4 regions of the Vibrio qinghaiensis genome follow, and region 2 is predicted to be linked to each of the others. Evidence: predicted binding sites of a transcription regulator. Region 2 holds the regulator's gene; each other region holds the start of a gene.

Region 1 (4,380 bases), 400 kb from region 2:
TTGATCAAAAATTAAACTTAAAGCGTGCGGCCAAAGCGGCTAAGTCGAAAAAAGCGGAAATGGCTAATCCAGACATAGCGCAAAAAACCACAGGTTATGTGGTCGGTGGCATTAGCCCGCTTGGGCAGAAAAAAGCACTACCGACTTTCATTCATCTCAGCGCAGAAGAACAATCGACCATCTGTGTCAGTGCAGGTAAACGCGGTTTAGAGATTGAATTGGCACCGAGCGATCTTGCGTTATTAACGCGAGGTGAGTTTGTTGAATTGTGCCAAGAATAGAGAATGAAAATCCGGCCTCGATTGAGGCCGGATTGACTGGCAAAATTAGTTCTTCAGTTTGATCTCTTCTTCCATCTGGGCGTTATCCACCACATGGTTTTCTCCTAAGTCATTAGGAAGGATCAAGTTTAGAATAATGGCTACGATACCGCATAAGCTGACACCTTGTAGGCTAAACTCTCCGATACCAAAGGCCATGCCGCCGATACCAAACACTAATGTCACTGCCACAATCACTAAGTTGCGAGACTTGTGAAGATCGACATGATTTTTAATCAGTGTGTTTAGGCCAACCGTTGCAATTGAACCGAACAGCAAAATCATAATGCCGCCCATTACGGGAATTGGAATGGTTTGCAGTAGCGCGCCCAGCTTACCAACCAATGCTAATACAATCGCGGTGATCGCAGCCCAAGTCATGATTACTGGATTAAAGGCTTTCGTCAGCATTACAGCACCCGTCACTTCGCTGTATGTAGTGTTTGGTGGCGCACCCAGCATAGAGGCTGCGATGGTGGCAACACCGTCACCCGCAATGGTGCGATGTAGCCCAGGTTTCTTGATGTAATCTTTTCCAGTGACGTTTGAGATCGCGAGCATATCGCCCACGTGTTCGACTGCCGGAGCAATGGCAACTGGGATCATGAACAAGATCGCGTTGATGTTGAACTCAGGGAAAGTGAAGTTCGGCATTGACAGCCAGGCCGCTTGCGTAACAGGAGTAAAATCCACTACACCAAAATAGAGGCCCAAAAGATAGCCTGCAAAAATACCACCGCAGATCGGCAACAGTTTGAGAAAACCTTTGGCAAAAACGCTAATCGTGATGGTGGTTAACAGTGAAACGCAAGAGATCCACATCGCTACATCTGAGCTAATCAGTTGTAATGAGCCATCTCCGGTTTTACCTAGCGCCATGTTTACAGCAACAGGCGCAAGGCCTAAGCCAATCACCATGATCACCGGGCCAACGACCACAGGAGGTAAAATTTTGTGGATGATTTCGACGCCACGGACTTTGATGATCGCTCCCAGTAGTATGTAGACAAAACCAGCGGCCACTAAACCGCCCATCGTCGAGGCGACGCCCCAAGTTTGGATGCCAAACATAATCGGTGCAATAAAGGCAAAAGAAGAAGCAAGAAAGATGGGGACAGAGCGGCGAGTAATAAGTTGGAATAAAAGGGTACCGACACCGGCGCCAAATAGTGCAACGTTAGGATCAAGCCCAGTTAACAGCGGGACAAGAACCAGTGCACCAAATGCGACGAAGAGCATTTGTGCGCCTTGGATGGCATTTTTCATCATGATTTCCCTGAAGCAAAATAAAAATTCGCGGGATTCTATCACTTTTGCAAACGATTGCCATTGAAACTAGATCAAATAAAGTCACGAATGTTGATGGAATTATCATCGAACTCTGCCGTGGATTCCTTGCCGCGGACCGGATAGTTGCTTATCATCGACGTTCACAAAACAGATCATAGGAACAGTATGCGCTATTTAGCTATGTTGGTGATGGGCTTGCTCACGCTTCCTGCTTATGCCTTAACCAAGGTCGACTTATACCATACCGAAGTCGTGATTGATCAGCAGCAAGATAATGCCGATGCGAATGCTCGGATTAAAGGGATGAGCGAAGTCATTGTTCGAGCCTCGGGTGATAGGAATGCGGTGAACAATGAGGTGATTCAAAAAGCTTTAAGGCAGAATTCGCAATATTTAGCGCAAATCAGTTATGGTCAAAATGGGGCGCAATCTTCGATTGCCATGGGGTTCAGCGCACCGCATATCCGCACATTATTAACTCAAGCTCAATTGCCATTTTGGCCTGAAAACCGAGCTAATGTTTTAATTTGGTTGATTGAAGAGTCAGGTTACGAGCGCAGCATTGCATGGGAACACTCTGGTAGCAGTACGCTAAAACAGCTTAAAGACGCGACTCAAACTCGCGGTTTGCCTATCACAGTACCTGTGGGTGATTTTGATGATATTACCGGTGTGGAAGTATCGGATTTGTGGGGCGGTTTCGTGCAGCCTATCAGCATGGCTAGCCAACGTTATCCAACCGATGCTGTATTGGTGGTCAGAGTGCAAAGTAATGGTGTGCGTTGGAGTTTGTATGATCAACCTGCCGTTCAAATCACACAAGCGACGAAAGCGCCACTGTCTGGTCAAGCGTCTGGTGACGATGCCATTGAACAAATGGTTGATCAATTGAGTGATTACTATGCAAGAAAGAGCTCGGTTATCGTGGCCAGTGAATCCTCTTCTTCGCTGCTTGCTCGTTTTAGCCCGATTGATGATGCAATGGATTTCTTTACCTTGGAGAATAAGTTGAAGCGCTTAAGCTCTGTTGCTTCTTTGGACATTCTCAAGATTCAAGGTGAGGAAATTACTTTCGAAGTGCATTTGTTGGCTTCAGAGTCCGAGTTTGAGCAAGAAGTGCTACGCATGGGCAAAGTCGCTAAAATTGACGACCCACAGCCAGAGAGTGTGCCAACACAGCTTACCCCAGCAGCAGAGGTTGATGATTCTGCTGTGGAGTCAGGCTCTTTGCAAGTCACACCTGAACCGTCATTATCTCAGGCCATCACTGAACCAGTGAAGCGAGTGCTCTCTTTTGAGTGGCAAGCGTAAAGTACTCAGTCACCCCTTGAACAAATGCTGAGATAATCAAAAAGAGCCCATCAGGGCTCTTTTTGCATGAGGAGGATAGGCAATCCTGTCATGGATTAACTCTATGCTTGGTTATCGTGGGTAAAATTGGCTTTCTCTTGCTTTTCGACTTCGGATAGACGCTTGAGTTTCAGTCCGAGCTCTTTACCGCGATGGCGAGCATACAAGGTATTACCGACAAAAGCGGCAAATGTCAGTAGCAGTTCCACTACCGCTAACCAGCGCTCCCCTCCATCAACATAAATCAGCGTCAACGCGTGTAGAAAGTAGAGCATTAAAACAAAGTTGGCCCAGGCGTGAGTGTAGGGTTTTCCGGCCAAAATTCCCGGTAATGGTAAAAGTAGTGGGATAACCCATGCAATGGCCAATGCAAGATGATTAAGATGAGGGTGAGGAGAGAGCGAGAATTGCCATAAAACCACCCATATAATCAAGGATAAGTTACTCAGTAAAGCTAGCCATCGATACTGTTTAGTACGTGGCATCATATCTGCCGTCATAATCTGTCCTTTAATCGGCTGGCGAGCATAGCCAGCCGTTTTCCTAAATTTTTAGCCAGTTCACTTTCGTGCGTAGTGAGCTGTGACGAGTGTGTTGCGACATGGCTTGCACCATATGGTGTGCCTCCAGCGGTTGTGGTATGCAATGCAGGCTCTGAATAAGGGATGCCAACCATTAGCATGCCATGATGCATCAGTGGTAGCATCATACTCTGTTGCGTACTCTCTTGACCGCCATGCAAAGAAGATGAAGAGGTAAACACGCAAGCGGGTTTATCGATTAATGCACCACTAATCCATAAAGGAGTCGTTTGGTCCCAAAAGTGTTTCAATGGTGCGGCCATATTACCAAACCAAACTGGGCTGCCAAAAGCTAAGCCATCACACTGTTTTAACTCATCCAGTGTAAGGTAAGGATCGGCTGCTTGCTCGGCATGACTGTCTAGCGCAGGGACTGTGCGTAGGATTGCTTCAGCACCTTGCGCTTCAATACCGCGTGCGATTTGCCGTGCTAGCGCTTGTGTTGAACCGTGCTTGCTGTAATAAAGTACGACGACTTTAATACTCATAAGATCTCAAGCACTTGCTCTGGTGGACGGCCGTGGCGCGCTTTACCATTGGCGACAACAATGGGACGCTCAATCAACTTAGGGTGCGCGGCCATGGCGGAAAACAGCTGATCATCAGTAAGTGCCTCATCATTTAGGCCAAGTTCTTTATAGAGCTCTTCTTTAGTGCGAATCATGTCACGAACCTGCTGTAGCCTGAGTTGAGCATACAAGGTTTTTAACTGATCGATGGTTGGCGCTTGCTCTAAGTATTTGATGATCTGTGGCTTTAACTGGCGGTCTTCCAGCAGTGCCAGAGTTTCACGACTTTTTGAGCATTTCGGGTTGTGATAAATCACGACTGACATAACT
Region 2 (4,380 bases):
CGTCATCTTCAACGACTAATACGTGATAGCTCATTTACACCACTTTACTCTATAGAAAGGTTCAAACCTCGGCTCGAGATTCTGTACAAAGTCATTCTATTCATAAATAGTCATAATTCTAGTCGTACAACTTTTAAAATTAAGAAAGATGAGAGTTTATTGATTCAAAACAACCTTCCGGACATCCATTAACTTAATGAAAAAATCACTCATATTTTTTCATTTTCTTAGTGACTGCTATTCATTTTTATTAGTTACACTTACAGCAGTTACTTTTAAAAAACGATTTTCGCAAAACCACACCCTTGGAGAGCCAGTACTATGCAAGACATAAAAGCTTTTAATGAACAGCGTGCCGAGATTTATTGGTGGCTTTCGAGCTTATTTGTGAAAGAACTTTCGGAACATGAATTAGGGCAATACCATACGTCCGCTATTCGTACATTTCTTTCAGGGTTGGCTGAAAATACGACACTTAAACCTGCTATTGATAAATTAGTTGATGCACTAAACCGATTGCAAGACAAAGAAGACGCACAGCTTGAGCTCGCAGCCGATTTCTGTGATCTTTTTTTAAAATCCAATAAGGAGTCCGCGCTGCCCTATGCCTCAATTTACATTGGAAAATCAGGGTTGCTCAATGACGAACCAGCCAGAGCAATGTCGGATTTGATGGCAGCCCATCACATTACAGTCAACGATGCACTCAACGAACCCGCCGACCACATTGCGATTGAACTGGATTTCTTAGGTAACTTGGTCATTCGCTCCAATGAACTTGAGCAAGAAGCACACTTTGAACAAGCCTTTACGCAGCAGTGTGATTTTATTGAACAACATTTGCTCTCTTGGATCCCACAATTCCATCTTCGTTGCCAACAAATTGATCAATTTGGTTTTTATGGTGCCGCAAGCGAATTGTTAGTCGCATTTCTTCACTTAGACCGCGATTATTTATCAAACCAATGAGATAACCTGGTTAATATCTATTACTAAATCGGTCAGTTGTGACTGTTGACCGATTTATTCGGTGGATTTTTCGTTGCTTGATCGACATTTGCGGACTAGAATCTTGGCCGCAAACGATAAAAAAATGAATTGAAGATGCAACCGCTGTCTAGAGGCGGTTTTTGTGTTTTTACTACTTTTAGGCTTCAATATGACACTGATAGGCCTAATACCGCTGAATTGCTCTTCGTGACTACCACTTTCAGCAGTTATCGACAGGACAGAGAATTTATGGCTACGATTAAAGACGTTGCACGCTTAGCGGGCGTATCAACCACCACGGTATCGCATGTAATCAATAAAACTCGCTTTGTGGCTGAAGCAACCCAAGAACGAGTGATGGAAGCGGTATCAGAGCTCAACTATGCACCAAGTGCAGTCGCTCGCAGCTTAAAATGCAACACCACCCGTACCATTGGTATGTTAGTGACCCAATCGACAAACTTATTTTTTTCTGAGGTTATCGATGGTGTTGAAAGTTACTGCTACCGCCAAGGCTACACACTTATTTTGTGCAATACCGGCGGTATTTACGAGAAACAACGCGACTACATCCGCATGCTAGCGGAAAAACGTGTCGATGGTATGTTAGTCATGTGCTCGGACCTCACCCAAGAACTGCTTGAGATGCTTGATCGTCATTCAGACATTCCGAAAGTTATCATGGATTGGGGCCCTGAAAGTTCTCAAGCGGATAAAATTATTGATAACTCAGAGGAAGGCGGATATCTCGCCACCAAATACCTTATTGATAATGGACATACTGACATTGCTTGCTTAAGTGGACACTTTGAAAAAGCGGCGTGCCAAGAGCGAATTCAAGGGTTTAAGCGTGCGCTTGCCGAAGCAGGCCTTAAAGCGCATGACGATTGGATTTTAGAAGGTAATTTCGAATGTGATACGGCGGTTCTCGCCGCCGACAAGATCGCCGCCATGGACAAACGCCCAACGGCTGTTTTCTGCTTTAACGATACAATGGCTCTCGGTTTAATGAGTCGCTTGCAACAAAAAGGCATCCGTATTCCTGATGACATGTCTGTTATTGGCTATGACAATATAGAACTGGCTGAATACTTCTCGCCACCGTTAACCACGGTTCACCAGCCAAAGCGACGAGTAGGGAAAAACGCCTTTGAAATCCTATTGGAACGCATTAAAGACAAAGAGCATGAACGTCGTGTGTTTGAGATGCACCCCGAGATTGTTGAACGCAACACAGTAAAAAATATCACAAAATAGTGTCATTATTTAAAGCAAGCGACAAATGTCAATTTTAGGAATTTTCCTACACTTGAGACAGAACGCCGTATCAAATAATAGTAAATTTGGAATAAGCATCACGCAAATAATAAATAAACGTGATGCTCATCCAAAAATTTATATATTCTTATTATTAGAAGTCACGCACAGGGCAAACCATTTGAAAGGATGGGACGCAAAGCCTCCGGCCTAAACTGAATATTCAATAGGTAGCGGGGTTGCCGATGGCAAATATGCAAACGTTAAGTTTACTCCTTACTGACACTCTTTCTGCATAAGTTTGCTAATCTCTCGGACCTGATTTTGGTGGCGTTTTTCCCATACACCGAGAATTTACAGCATGGATAAACCAATACTTAAAGATTCTATGCGACTCTTCGAACAACTTGGACGTGTTAAGTCTCGTTCAATGTTTGGCGGCTTCGGCATTTTTGTCGATGACACCATGTTTGCTTTGGTCGTAAACGATAAACTTCATATTCGCGCAGACGATTTGTCAACCTCTCGCTTTAAAGAGCAAGGCTATGAGCCCTATATCTATAAAAAACGCGGGTTCCCTGTCGTCACGAAATATTTTGCATTGCCTGACAATTGTTGGCAAAACCCTTCGCTCATTTTACGAGATGCTGCTGTCGCACTCGAAATCGCAAAACAAGAGCGAGAGATTCAAGCCCAAGCCAAGCCAGATCGTCTAAAAGATCTCCCAAACCTTCGTCTCGCCACCGAACGTATGCTCAAGAAAGCTGGGATTGAATCTGTGACAGATTTGCAAAGCAAAGGAGCCTTGGAAGCCTATAAAGCGATTCAGCAAACCCATTCTTCTTCAATCAGTCTTGAATTGCTATGGGCCCTTGAAGGTGCGATTGAAGGCAAGCATTGGTCGGTTATCCCACAATCTCGACGCGATGAATTAGCTAAAAGCCTTTAACCTCCGAGTAAATAAATATCTCGATTAAATAATCAAATACGCTCGCATCACCATGCGGGCGTTTTTTTTCATCCCGTTTTGAAATATAAATTCGACTTCCTCTGTCTTCTTCACTATATCTAGTAAAATATGTCGTTTTGAGGAATACCATGAATAAAAAACTTCTCTTAGGCTTGGCTTTATTGGCCTTTATTGTCTTTTTGATTGTAAATTTTGGCCACTATCTAACGTTAGATAATGCCAAAGCACAGCAAATGCTATTAAACGAATACATTAGTCAAAACGTGATCAGCGCTGCTTTGATCTATTTTTCACTCTATATTGTGCTCACTGCTTTCTCTATCCCTGGAGCGGCGGTCGTCACGTTATTGGGCGCTGCGCTGTTTGGTTTTTGGACGAGTTTACTACTTGTCTCCTTTGCCAGTACCATAGGTGCAACAATCGCCTTTTTGAGTAGCCGTTTCTTGCTACGAGAGTGGATCCAAACAAAGTTTGGTCAAAAGCTGCAAACGATTAATCAAGGTGTCGAAAGAGATGGCGCATTTTATCTATTTTCACTGCGCTTAATTCCTGTTTTCCCTTTTTTCTTGATTAATTTATTAATGGGCCTAACTCCCATATCTGTGGCTCGCTTTTACCTGATTAGCCAACTCGGTATGCTACCCGGCACTGCCGTTTATCTGAATGCTGGAACTCAACTAGCTGAAATTGAAAATTTGTCTGGTATTGTGTCTCCTTCGGTTTTGTTTTCATTTGCTCTACTCGGTCTTTTCCCACTTATCACTAAGTGGATTATGACCAAATTAAATAAAAACCCTACTTCTGCTTGAAGTGAATGGCAATGAAGATTTTCGTTTCAAGCCATCCGATAGAAGCCTACATCGTTTGCCAGTATTTACAGCAATTCAACATCCACTGTGAAGTGAAAGGTGAAAATTTATACGGTTTAAGTGGAGAGTTGCCTTTTACAGAAGAAACTTTGCCATATGTATGGCTATTAGATGAAACCCAAATAGCCGATGCTCAAGTACGACTAATGGCTTATCAGAGCGAAGAAATAAGCGAAAAAACGTATTGGATTTGTAAACAGTGTAGTGAAGAAAACGAGCCGCAGTTTGCAGCCTGCTGGTACTGCGGTTGTTTAGATTCAAACTAACGGCTCTGATGCTGGCGTATGAACTCAA
Region 3 (4,380 bases), 140 kb from region 2:
TAAGGCTGCTACTGTTAAGCACACCTCTGTAACATTTGCGACTTGCGCATTCGTTTTCGCACGATAGAATGCGCGCCTTTCCTATCCCCGTTATCTGGATTGACAGCAAATGAACTCATTACTTGGCGTCGTCGCCATCTTATTTACGGCTTGGCTACTTTCTACCAATAGAAAAAACATCCAATTTAGAACCGTGTCGCTCGCTTTTTTATTGCAAGTAGGCTTTGCACTATTGGTTCTGTATGTCCCCATGGGGAAAGAAGTGCTCAACAGTGTCACGGGTGCGGTATCGAATTTGATCAATTATGGGCAAGAGGGAATTGGCTTTCTCTTTGGCGGTTTAGCCAATGGCAGCGTTGGTTTTGTGTTTGCGATTAATGTGCTTGGCATCATCATTTTCTTCTCTGCTTTGATCTCCGGTTTGTATCACATTGGTTTGATGCCTAAAGTGATTAACTTGATTGGCGGTGGTTTGCAAAAATTATTGGGTACGGGGCGCGCAGAGTCACTGTCAGCCACGGCGAACATTTTTGTCGGCATGATTGAAGCGCCGTTAGTGGTTAAGCCCTATTTAAAGCACATGAGTGATTCGCAATTTTTTGCGGTGATGACGTGTGGCTTAGCCTCGGTTGCGGGCGGTACGTTAGTCGGCTATGCCTCACTGGGCGTTAACCTTAACTATCTTATTGCGGCGGCATTTATGTCAGCTCCAGCCGGTTTGTTGATGGCGAAAATTTTGCTGCCGGAAACCGAAGCGCAAAGTCAGCAGGTGGCCAATGAAGAGGTTGAGATACCAAAAGCAACCAATGTGGTTGAAGCCGTGGCTGATGGTGCAATGTCTGGGCTTCGTATCGCGGTTGCGGTTGGGGCAACGTTACTGGCCTTTATCAGTGTGATTGCGCTACTCAACGGCCTATTGGGCTGGGTGGGCGGTCTGTTTGGCTTAACCCTTAGTTTTGAGTTGATTTTAGGCTACCTATTTGCTCCAGTTGCGTGGCTGGTGGGCATTCCATGGAGCGAAGCGATGACGGCAGGCTCACTGATTGGTAATAAAATTGTCGTGAACGAGTTTGTCGCTTTCATCCAATTGATGGACGTAAAAGATTCGCTCAGTGAACATTCTCAAGCGATTGTAACTTTTGCTCTGTGCGGCTTTGCCAATATTTCGACCATGGCAGTATTGATCGGTGGTTTGGGCAGTTTGGTGCCAGAGCGTCGCAGCTTCATCTCTCAATATGGTTTTCGAGCGATCAGCGCTGGCGTGTTGGCTAATTTGATGAGTGCTGCGCTTGCTGGGGTTATTTTGTCGCTATAAACGTAGCGTTTCTATTCATCGTTAAAAACTGGCCCGTTAAACATCAGCTCGTTAAAAAACCCCAGCGCAATGCTGGGGTTCTTTTTCGCTCGCCGCTCATGGCTATCAATAGCCAATAGCCAATAGCAATAATCAATAGCAGTAAGCAGTAATGAGCAAGATCAGTTGTTGGGGTGAAATTGCTCGCATGCCAACAGGGTGTTTTCAATCAAACTGGCCACCGTCATTGGCCCGACACCACCCGGAACCGGGGTGATCAAGCTTGCTTTGGTGCGCGCTACATCGTACTCGACATCGCCAATCAGCTTGCCTGACTCCAAGCGGTTGATGCCCACATCAATCACCACTGCACCTTCTTTAATCCATGCGCCGGGAATAAAATTGGGTTTACCAACGGCCACCACCAACAAATCAGCTTGGCGAACATGGTGTTCTAAATCTTTCGTGAAGCGGTGGCATGTGGTTGTGGTGCAACCTGCTAGTAGCAGCTCTAATGTCATTGGTCGGCCGACAATATTGGATGCGCCCACAATCACCGCATGTTTACCACGCAGTTGAACGTTATAGCGCTCAAGCAAAGTGATGATCCCTTTGGGCGTACAAGAGCGCAGTTTAGGAATGCGCTGGGCTAAACGGCCCACATTGTAAGGGTGAAAACCATCGACATCTTTTTCAGGAACAATGCGTTCAAGCACATGGGTTGTATCAATCCCGGCAGGTAAGGGCAGTTGCACTAAAATGCCGTCAATTTCAGGGTCGGCATTGAGCTTATCGATTAACGCCAGTAGCTCCTCTTCGCCAGCAGTGGCTGGAAGATCATAGGATTTAGAAACAAAACCCACCTCTTCACAAGCACGACGTTTGCTGCCGACATACACTTGTGACGCAGGATCTTCTCCCACCAGCACCACCGCCAGCCCCGGAGCGCGAAGGCCCACTTGAGTGCGAGCTTTTACCCGCGCCGCTACTTCAGAGCGAACCGTCTGGGAGATGAGTGTCCCATCAATATTTTGAGCAGTCATGGCTTTCCTTACACATTGGTCGCAAATATTTTTGGGCGCATTGTCGCAGATATTTAAAGTAACATCTATAAGCAAACGTTTGCCTTGTTCTGTTTTTCGACACTCGGCTACCGAATGGCAGTTTTTTAGGCATTTGAAACCGAATCTTAGAGAAAGCGATTGATTTACGGAGTTCAACTCGTATAATCCTGTCCCTGTAGCGCGCCCTTAGCTCAGCTGGATAGAGCACGTCCCTTCTAAGGATGTGGTCGTAGGTTCGAATCCTACAGGGCGCGCCATCTATTTCAGGGCGCAGCAAGCTAATACTTGCTGCGCCCTTTTTGTTGCGCGATAGCTAGCCGCAAAGCAAACGGATTATTCGTTCTTGATTACTCACAAGGCGCTCTCTATCTCATAAAACCACACTTAACTCAGTCATAAAGCGAGGATTTTTGCGCTTCCACTGGTATCATATCGGCAATTTTTCGTGTCTTAAGAAATCTGCAATGAACCAACAAGAACAACAATACCTCAAAGCGCTAGAAAGCAAACTCTGGACGGCGGCCGATAAACTGCGCGCCGCGTTGGATGCGTCACAATACAAACATGCGGTGCTGGGGCTGATTTTCGTCAAATACGTTTCGGATGCGTTTACCTTGCGCCAGCAGGAAATCAAAGCTGAATTGACCAACCCAGAGCACGAATACTATTTAGACCCGCAAGATTTCACCCCAGAAGAACTGGCCGAAGAGATCGCGATAGAGCTAGAGCAGCGCGATTTCTACCAAGAGCAAAATGTGTTCTGGCTACCGCCGGAATCCCGTTGGTCGTTCCTGCAAGATAACGCACCGCGTGTGATTGGCGGTGCAGAGCTGGTGATTGAGGGCGCAAACCAACAAAAAATCACCAAGAAAATCACCTCAGTCGGCCATTTAATTGATAACGCACTGGAAGGGATTGAGCGCGATAACCCCAAACTCAAGGGCGTACTCAACAAACACTATTCAGGCCTTAAAATCGACCAAGCCAAGCTCAATGAACTGATCAACCTGATTGCGACCATTCCGTTTAATCACCAGTCGCTCAGCAGCAAAGACATTCTTGGCCATATCTATGAATACTTTTTAGGTCAGTTTGCGCTGGCTGAAGGCAAAAAAGGCGGTCAGTTTTATACGCCTGCCTCCATCGTAACCCTAATTGTAGAGATGATTGAGCCATTTGAAGGCCGTGTCTATGACCCAGCGATGGGCAGCGGCGGCTTCTTTGTCCAATCGGATAAATTTATTGAGCGCTATGCTAACCAAAAAGAGATCGACCCGCTGACGCAAAAGCAGAAAATCTCGATTTACGGGCAAGAATACAACTACACCACCTGGCAATTGGCGGCGATGAACATGGCGATTCGTGGGCTGGATTACGATTTTGGCAAAGAGCCCGCCAGTACCTATACCAACGACCAACACCCTGATTTACGTGCGGACTTCATCATGGCTAACCCGCCGTTCAATATGAAAGAGTGGAACATTGGTGTTGATGATAACGATCCGCGCTGGGTATACGGCACACCGCCTTCAGGTAATGCCAACTTCGCGTGGATGCAGCATATGCTTTACCACCTTGCCCCTGATGGTTCTCAAGCTTTACTGCTGGCTAATGGTTCGATGAGTTCATCCACCAATAACGAAGGGGAAATTCGCGCCGCCTTGGTTGAGAACGATTTGATCGAATGTATGGTCGCGCTGCCCGGGCAACTGTTCACCAACACGCAAATTCCGGCCTGTATCTGGTTCTTAACCAAAAACAAGAAAGCTCGCACCGATAAAGCGGGTCGTAAGCTGCGTGATCGTAAAGGCGAAGTGCTGTTTATTGATGCGCGTAACCTTGGCTATATGAAAGACCGCGTGCTGCGTGATTTCAGTTTTGATGATATCCAGAAAGTGGCAGATATTTTCCACGCATGGAAAACCGGTGAAGCGGTTAATGGCGTGACGTATCAAGACCAAGCCGGTTTTTGTAAATCAGCAACGTTGGAAGAGATTAAGAAACACGATTTTGTATTGACGC
Region 4 (4,380 bases), 1.3 Mb from region 2:
ATGACTTCGTTAACACCATAGGTCGCTTGACTGCCACGGTTTGCGATTACCGCTAGACTCTTACTCGGTTCATTGCTCGCCACCACCCCAACCAATAATAAGCTAAGGCTGGTTTTAGGTGCATCTTTGACCACAGGCTGTGCGGCTTCGACCTTCTGCTCGCTATAGCGACCAAATAAACTTCCTTGTTGTAAAGAAGAGAGATCAAGCGAACGCACCGCATTCGGCGTTGATGCGATTGCTCTTGGAGACCAAGGCGTTATATCAACCGCGTTTTGCTGCATCAGCCACACCATTTTTCCCAGAATCCAAGCCGATATGATCAGCAATACTAAGGCAATAAATTGGCTGATTTGTTTCTGCCATTGCGGTATTTTTTGTAGCAAACCTGCTTGCCATAAGCGAGATGAGGTCATACTGCTAAAATCGATTTGCCTCAAAAGATGTCCTCACTGATATTTGTCTTACTTCAATTATGATGTTTCACATTTACGAGCCGTTAGCCAAACGGAAAGCTGCTGATTAGCCTCAAACTATGCTTTCATTTAAAACTATGCTTCCATTTAAAACTAGGGTTCCATATGAATAGAACGAATATATAAGATGGCGCTATAAAAACACATTAATATATCATAAGAGACATTATCGTCCTTTTTACTGACATTATTTTGTCGGGTAGCTTGAAAATCTGGAACCAAAACACCATTGTAAAGGCCATAAAACGTACAAGACTAACTCCCTTTGAGGCACATTTGTAGTATGAGTTTTGCGACAGAGCAAATAAGATTAGATAAATGGCTATGGGCAGCACGATTTTATAAAACGCGCTCGATCGCCCGCAGTATGGTCGATGGTGGTAAAGTCCATTATAATGGCCAACGCACCAAGCCAAGCAAAATCGTCGAGCTTGGGGCAACGATTACCTTGCGCCAAGGCCAAGAAGAGAAAATCGTCACTGTGATCAATCTGTTAGGGCAAAGGCGCAGCGCGCCAGAAGCACAAACCCTGTATTCGGAAACCGCAGCAAGCATCGCCAAACGTGCCCATCATGCCGAGCAACGTAAGCTCAACGCACACAATCCAAGCCCCGAACGCAGACCAGACAAAAAAGAGCGTCGTGACATCATTAAATTCAAACATCAATAAAAGCTGGACCATGTTCCGAGGAAATAGCTAAATGGCAAATAACATTTTAAATCGCTACTTATTTGAAGATCTATCTGTACGTGGCGAGTTGGTACAGTTAGACGACGCGTATCAACACATCCTTTCGAGCCAGGAATATCCAGCCCCAGTACAAAAACTTTTGGGCGAACTGCTCGTCGCAACGACCTTGCTAACCGCAACGCTAAAGTTTGAAGGCTCAATTACCATGCAACTGCAAGGCAATGGCCCAGTTTCCTTAGTCGTTATCAATGGCGATAATGAACAGAAAGTGCGTGGTGTCGCACGCTGGAAAGGCGATATTGCCGATGATGCCGACCTACACACTTTGATGGGTAAAGGCCATTTAGTTATCACTATCGAGCCCAAAAAAGGCGAGCGCTACCAAGGTGTGGTCGGTTTAGAGGGTGATAACTTAGTGGAAGTGCTGGAAGGTTACTTCATCCGCTCTGAACAGTTGAAAACACGCCTTTGGATACGCATTGGTAAGCAAGATGGAAAAGCCTGTGCCGCTGGTATGTTGTTGCAAACCATTCCAGATGGAACGGGTACGCCCGATGATTTTGAGCACTTAGAGCAGTTAACTAACACCGTAAAAAATGAAGAGCTGTTCACCTTAGAAGCCACCGATCTGTTGTATCGCCTGTATAACCAAGAGAAAGTTCAGCTGTTCACCCCACAACCCGTCGAATTTCATTGTGGTTGTTCACGTGAACGCAGTGGGGCGGCCATCATCACAATAGGCAAAGAGGAAATTTACGACATTTTATCGTCTGAAGGATCCGTTTCTTTACATTGTGATTACTGTGGTACCAACTACTCATTTGAAGAAGCTGAAATCGCAACACTCTACGCACAAGCCTCCTCAGGAAGTGACACAATTCATTAATTTGCATGAATTAACAAGCACGCAAAAAACGTATCAGAGCCAGCTTTATGCTGGCTTTTTTGTGATCAAAACCTAGTAAAATCAAGCCTAAAGCAAACAGAATGTCGTACTTATTTTTTTAAAAGTATTAATCTTATTGATCTAGCGCAAAGGTTTGCGTACGCGATAAAATAGTTACGCCAATATGTGACGGGACACCTAAAACCACAGGAGTATCATGGGCGATTTTTGAGCTGCGTCCCTGTTTTATCACCCACCCGTTGCTAGCATGGTGAGCAGATAACAATTACAAAAATTATTACAAAATCCCTACAAAATCTCTTACAAGGAGCACCTATGACCGTCATGGAACATACAAAGGCTGCACAACTAGACCTGACCAAATACGGAATAACCAACGTAGCAGAAGTGGTTCGTAACCCAAGCTATGAGCTGTTATTTGCCGAAGAAACTCGCTCAGACCTTGAAGGCTACGAAAAAGGCATCGTCACTGAACTTGGCGCTGTAGCCGTGGATACTGGCATTTTTACTGGCCGCTCACCAAAAGATAAATTCATTGTCAAAGATGACACCACACGCGACACTCTGTGGTGGACATCTGAACAAGCGAAAAACGATAACAAACCGATTAACCAACAAGTGTGGAATGATCTGAAAACATTGGTTGGTCGTCAACTCTCAGGTAAGCGTCTATTCGTTCTTGACGGTTACTGTGGTGCTAACGCAGATACGCGCCTTTGCGTGCGCTTCATTACTGAAGTGGCGTGGCAAGCGCACTTTGTCAAAAACATGTTCATTCGCCCAACAGAAGAAGAGCTAGCCAACTTCGAACCTGATTTTGTGGTCATGAATGGTGCCAAATGCACCAATGACAAATGGCAAGAGCAAGGCCTGAACTCAGAAAACTTCACCGTGTTTAACTTAACGGAAAAGATGCAGTTGATCGGCGGCACTTGGTACGGCGGTGAGATGAAGAAGGGAATGTTCGCAATGATGAACTATTTCCTTCCACTGCAAGGTATTGCTTCAATGCACTGCTCAGCCAACATGGGTACAGCGGGCGATGTGGCGATTTTCTTTGGCCTGTCTGGTACAGGAAAAACCACACTCTCTACTGATCCTAAACGCGCATTAATCGGCGACGATGAGCACGGCTGGGATGATGATGGCGTGTTTAACTTTGAAGGGGGTTGCTACGCGAAAACCATCAAGCTATCCAAAGAAGCTGAGCCTGACATCTATAACGCGATCCGCCGTGATGCACTACTGGAAAACGTCACAGTGCGTCGTGATGGTTCGATTGATTTTGATGATGGCTCTAAAACCGAAAACACTCGTGTTTCTTATCCTATCTACCACATCGAGAACATCGTTAAGCCCGTATCGAAAGGTGGTCACGCCAATAAAGTGATCTTCTTATCCGCTGATGCATTTGGTGTGCTACCACCAGTCTCTAAATTGACTCCAGAACAGACCAAGTATCACTTCTTGTCTGGCTTTACGGCAAAACTAGCGGGTACTGAACGTGGCATCACCGAACCAACACCAACCTTCTCAGCCTGTTTTGGTGCAGCGTTTTTAACGCTCCACCCAACACAATATGCCGAAGTGCTAGTAAAACGTATGGAAGCTGTGGGCGCCGAAGCTTACTTAGTTAATACAGGTTGGAACGGTAGCGGTAAACGCATCTCGATCCAAGATACCCGCGCCATCATTGACGCTATCTTGGATGGCTCTATTGAGAAGGCAGCAACCAAACATATTCCAATCTTCAATCTTGAAGTACCAACCTCACTACACGATGTGAATCCTGCAATCCTCGACCCGCGCGATACTTACGTCGATCCTCTACAATGGACAAGCAAAGCCGAAGATCTCGCCTCGCGCTTTATCAATAACTTTGCCAAGTATACTGATAACGCAGAAGGTCAAGCATTAGTGGCCGCAGGTCCACAACTCGACTAAAACTGATAAGTCACTACCAAGCCCCTTTTAAAAGGGGCTTTTTTTGTTGCTGCGTGAGGCAATTTGTTTCACTCTGTCACAGATAACAATTCACGAGTAGGGACACCATGAACAAGGCTTTGGCATTGCTGATTGCGATCATTGCGCTATTTCTCACTTTCATGCTGGGTATGTTTGCGCTGCTACATACCTCTTATGCTACTCCTGTTGCTCAAACTCTCGTTGAACGGCTTTCAAAAGGAAACGTGAGGTTTCAATCTCTTCAATATCAGTATCCTTTGCATTTTCAGTTCAACCAACTAACGCTGCGGCAAAATAAGCAGTACATACCGATAGAGCAAGCCGATATTTGGCTCAGCCCA

Evidence for each region. The regulator PurR, encoded in region 2, represses purine synthesis genes. The targets are predictions, from matches to a motif close to TNANGNAAACGTTTNCNTNA.
Region 1: the regulator PurR is predicted to act here: its motif matches at 1,632-1,651, upstream of CCZ37_RS09440 (uracil-xanthine permease family protein).
Region 3: the regulator PurR is predicted to act here: its motif matches at 2,405-2,424, upstream of folD (bifunctional methylenetetrahydrofolate dehydrogenase/methenyltetrahydrofolate cyclohydrolase FolD).
Region 4: the regulator PurR is predicted to act here: its motif matches at 2,196-2,215, upstream of pckA (phosphoenolpyruvate carboxykinase (ATP)).

Annotation. Positions count from the first base shown of each region.
Region 1 covers NZ_CP022741.1:2,044,195-2,048,574, reverse strand. The annotation lists gene ybaK (Cys-tRNA(Pro) deacylase) at 1-281, shown strand, start outside; gene CCZ37_RS09440 (uracil-xanthine permease family protein) at 327-1,586, opposite strand; gene CCZ37_RS09435 (DUF2066 domain-containing protein) at 1,776-2,921, shown strand; gene CCZ37_RS09430 (DUF2069 domain-containing protein) at 3,023-3,448, opposite strand; gene wrbA (NAD(P)H:quinone oxidoreductase) at 3,457-4,029, opposite strand; gene arsC (arsenate reductase (glutaredoxin)) at 4,026-4,376, opposite strand.
Region 2 covers NZ_CP022741.1:1,647,749-1,652,128, forward strand. The annotation lists gene torR (two-component system response regulator TorR) at 1-34, opposite strand, end outside; gene torD (molecular chaperone TorD) at 322-969, shown strand; gene purR (HTH-type transcriptional repressor PurR) at 1,240-2,247, shown strand; cyclic di-GMP riboswitch class I at 2,409-2,494, shown strand; gene CCZ37_RS07555 (TfoX/Sxy family DNA transformation protein) at 2,609-3,196, shown strand; gene CCZ37_RS07560 (TVP38/TMEM64 family protein) at 3,346-4,026, shown strand; gene CCZ37_RS07565 (putative signal transducing protein) at 4,038-4,352, shown strand; gene CCZ37_RS07570 (alpha/beta fold hydrolase) at 4,349-4,380, opposite strand, start outside.
Region 3 covers NZ_CP022741.1:1,791,187-1,795,566, reverse strand. The annotation lists gene CCZ37_RS08185 (NupC/NupG family nucleoside CNT transporter) at 110-1,315, shown strand; gene folD (bifunctional methylenetetrahydrofolate dehydrogenase/methenyltetrahydrofolate cyclohydrolase FolD) at 1,477-2,337, opposite strand; tRNA gene CCZ37_RS08175 (tRNA-Arg) at 2,539-2,615, shown strand; gene CCZ37_RS08170 (class I SAM-dependent DNA methyltransferase) at 2,823-4,380, shown strand, end outside.
Region 4 covers NZ_CP022741.1:72,391-76,770, reverse strand. The annotation lists gene gspC (type II secretion system protein GspC) at 1-431, opposite strand, end outside; gene hslR (ribosome-associated heat shock protein Hsp15) at 760-1,146, shown strand; gene hslO (Hsp33 family molecular chaperone HslO) at 1,178-2,053, shown strand; gene pckA (phosphoenolpyruvate carboxykinase (ATP)) at 2,390-4,018, shown strand; gene CCZ37_RS00350 (AsmA family protein) at 4,126-4,380, shown strand, end outside.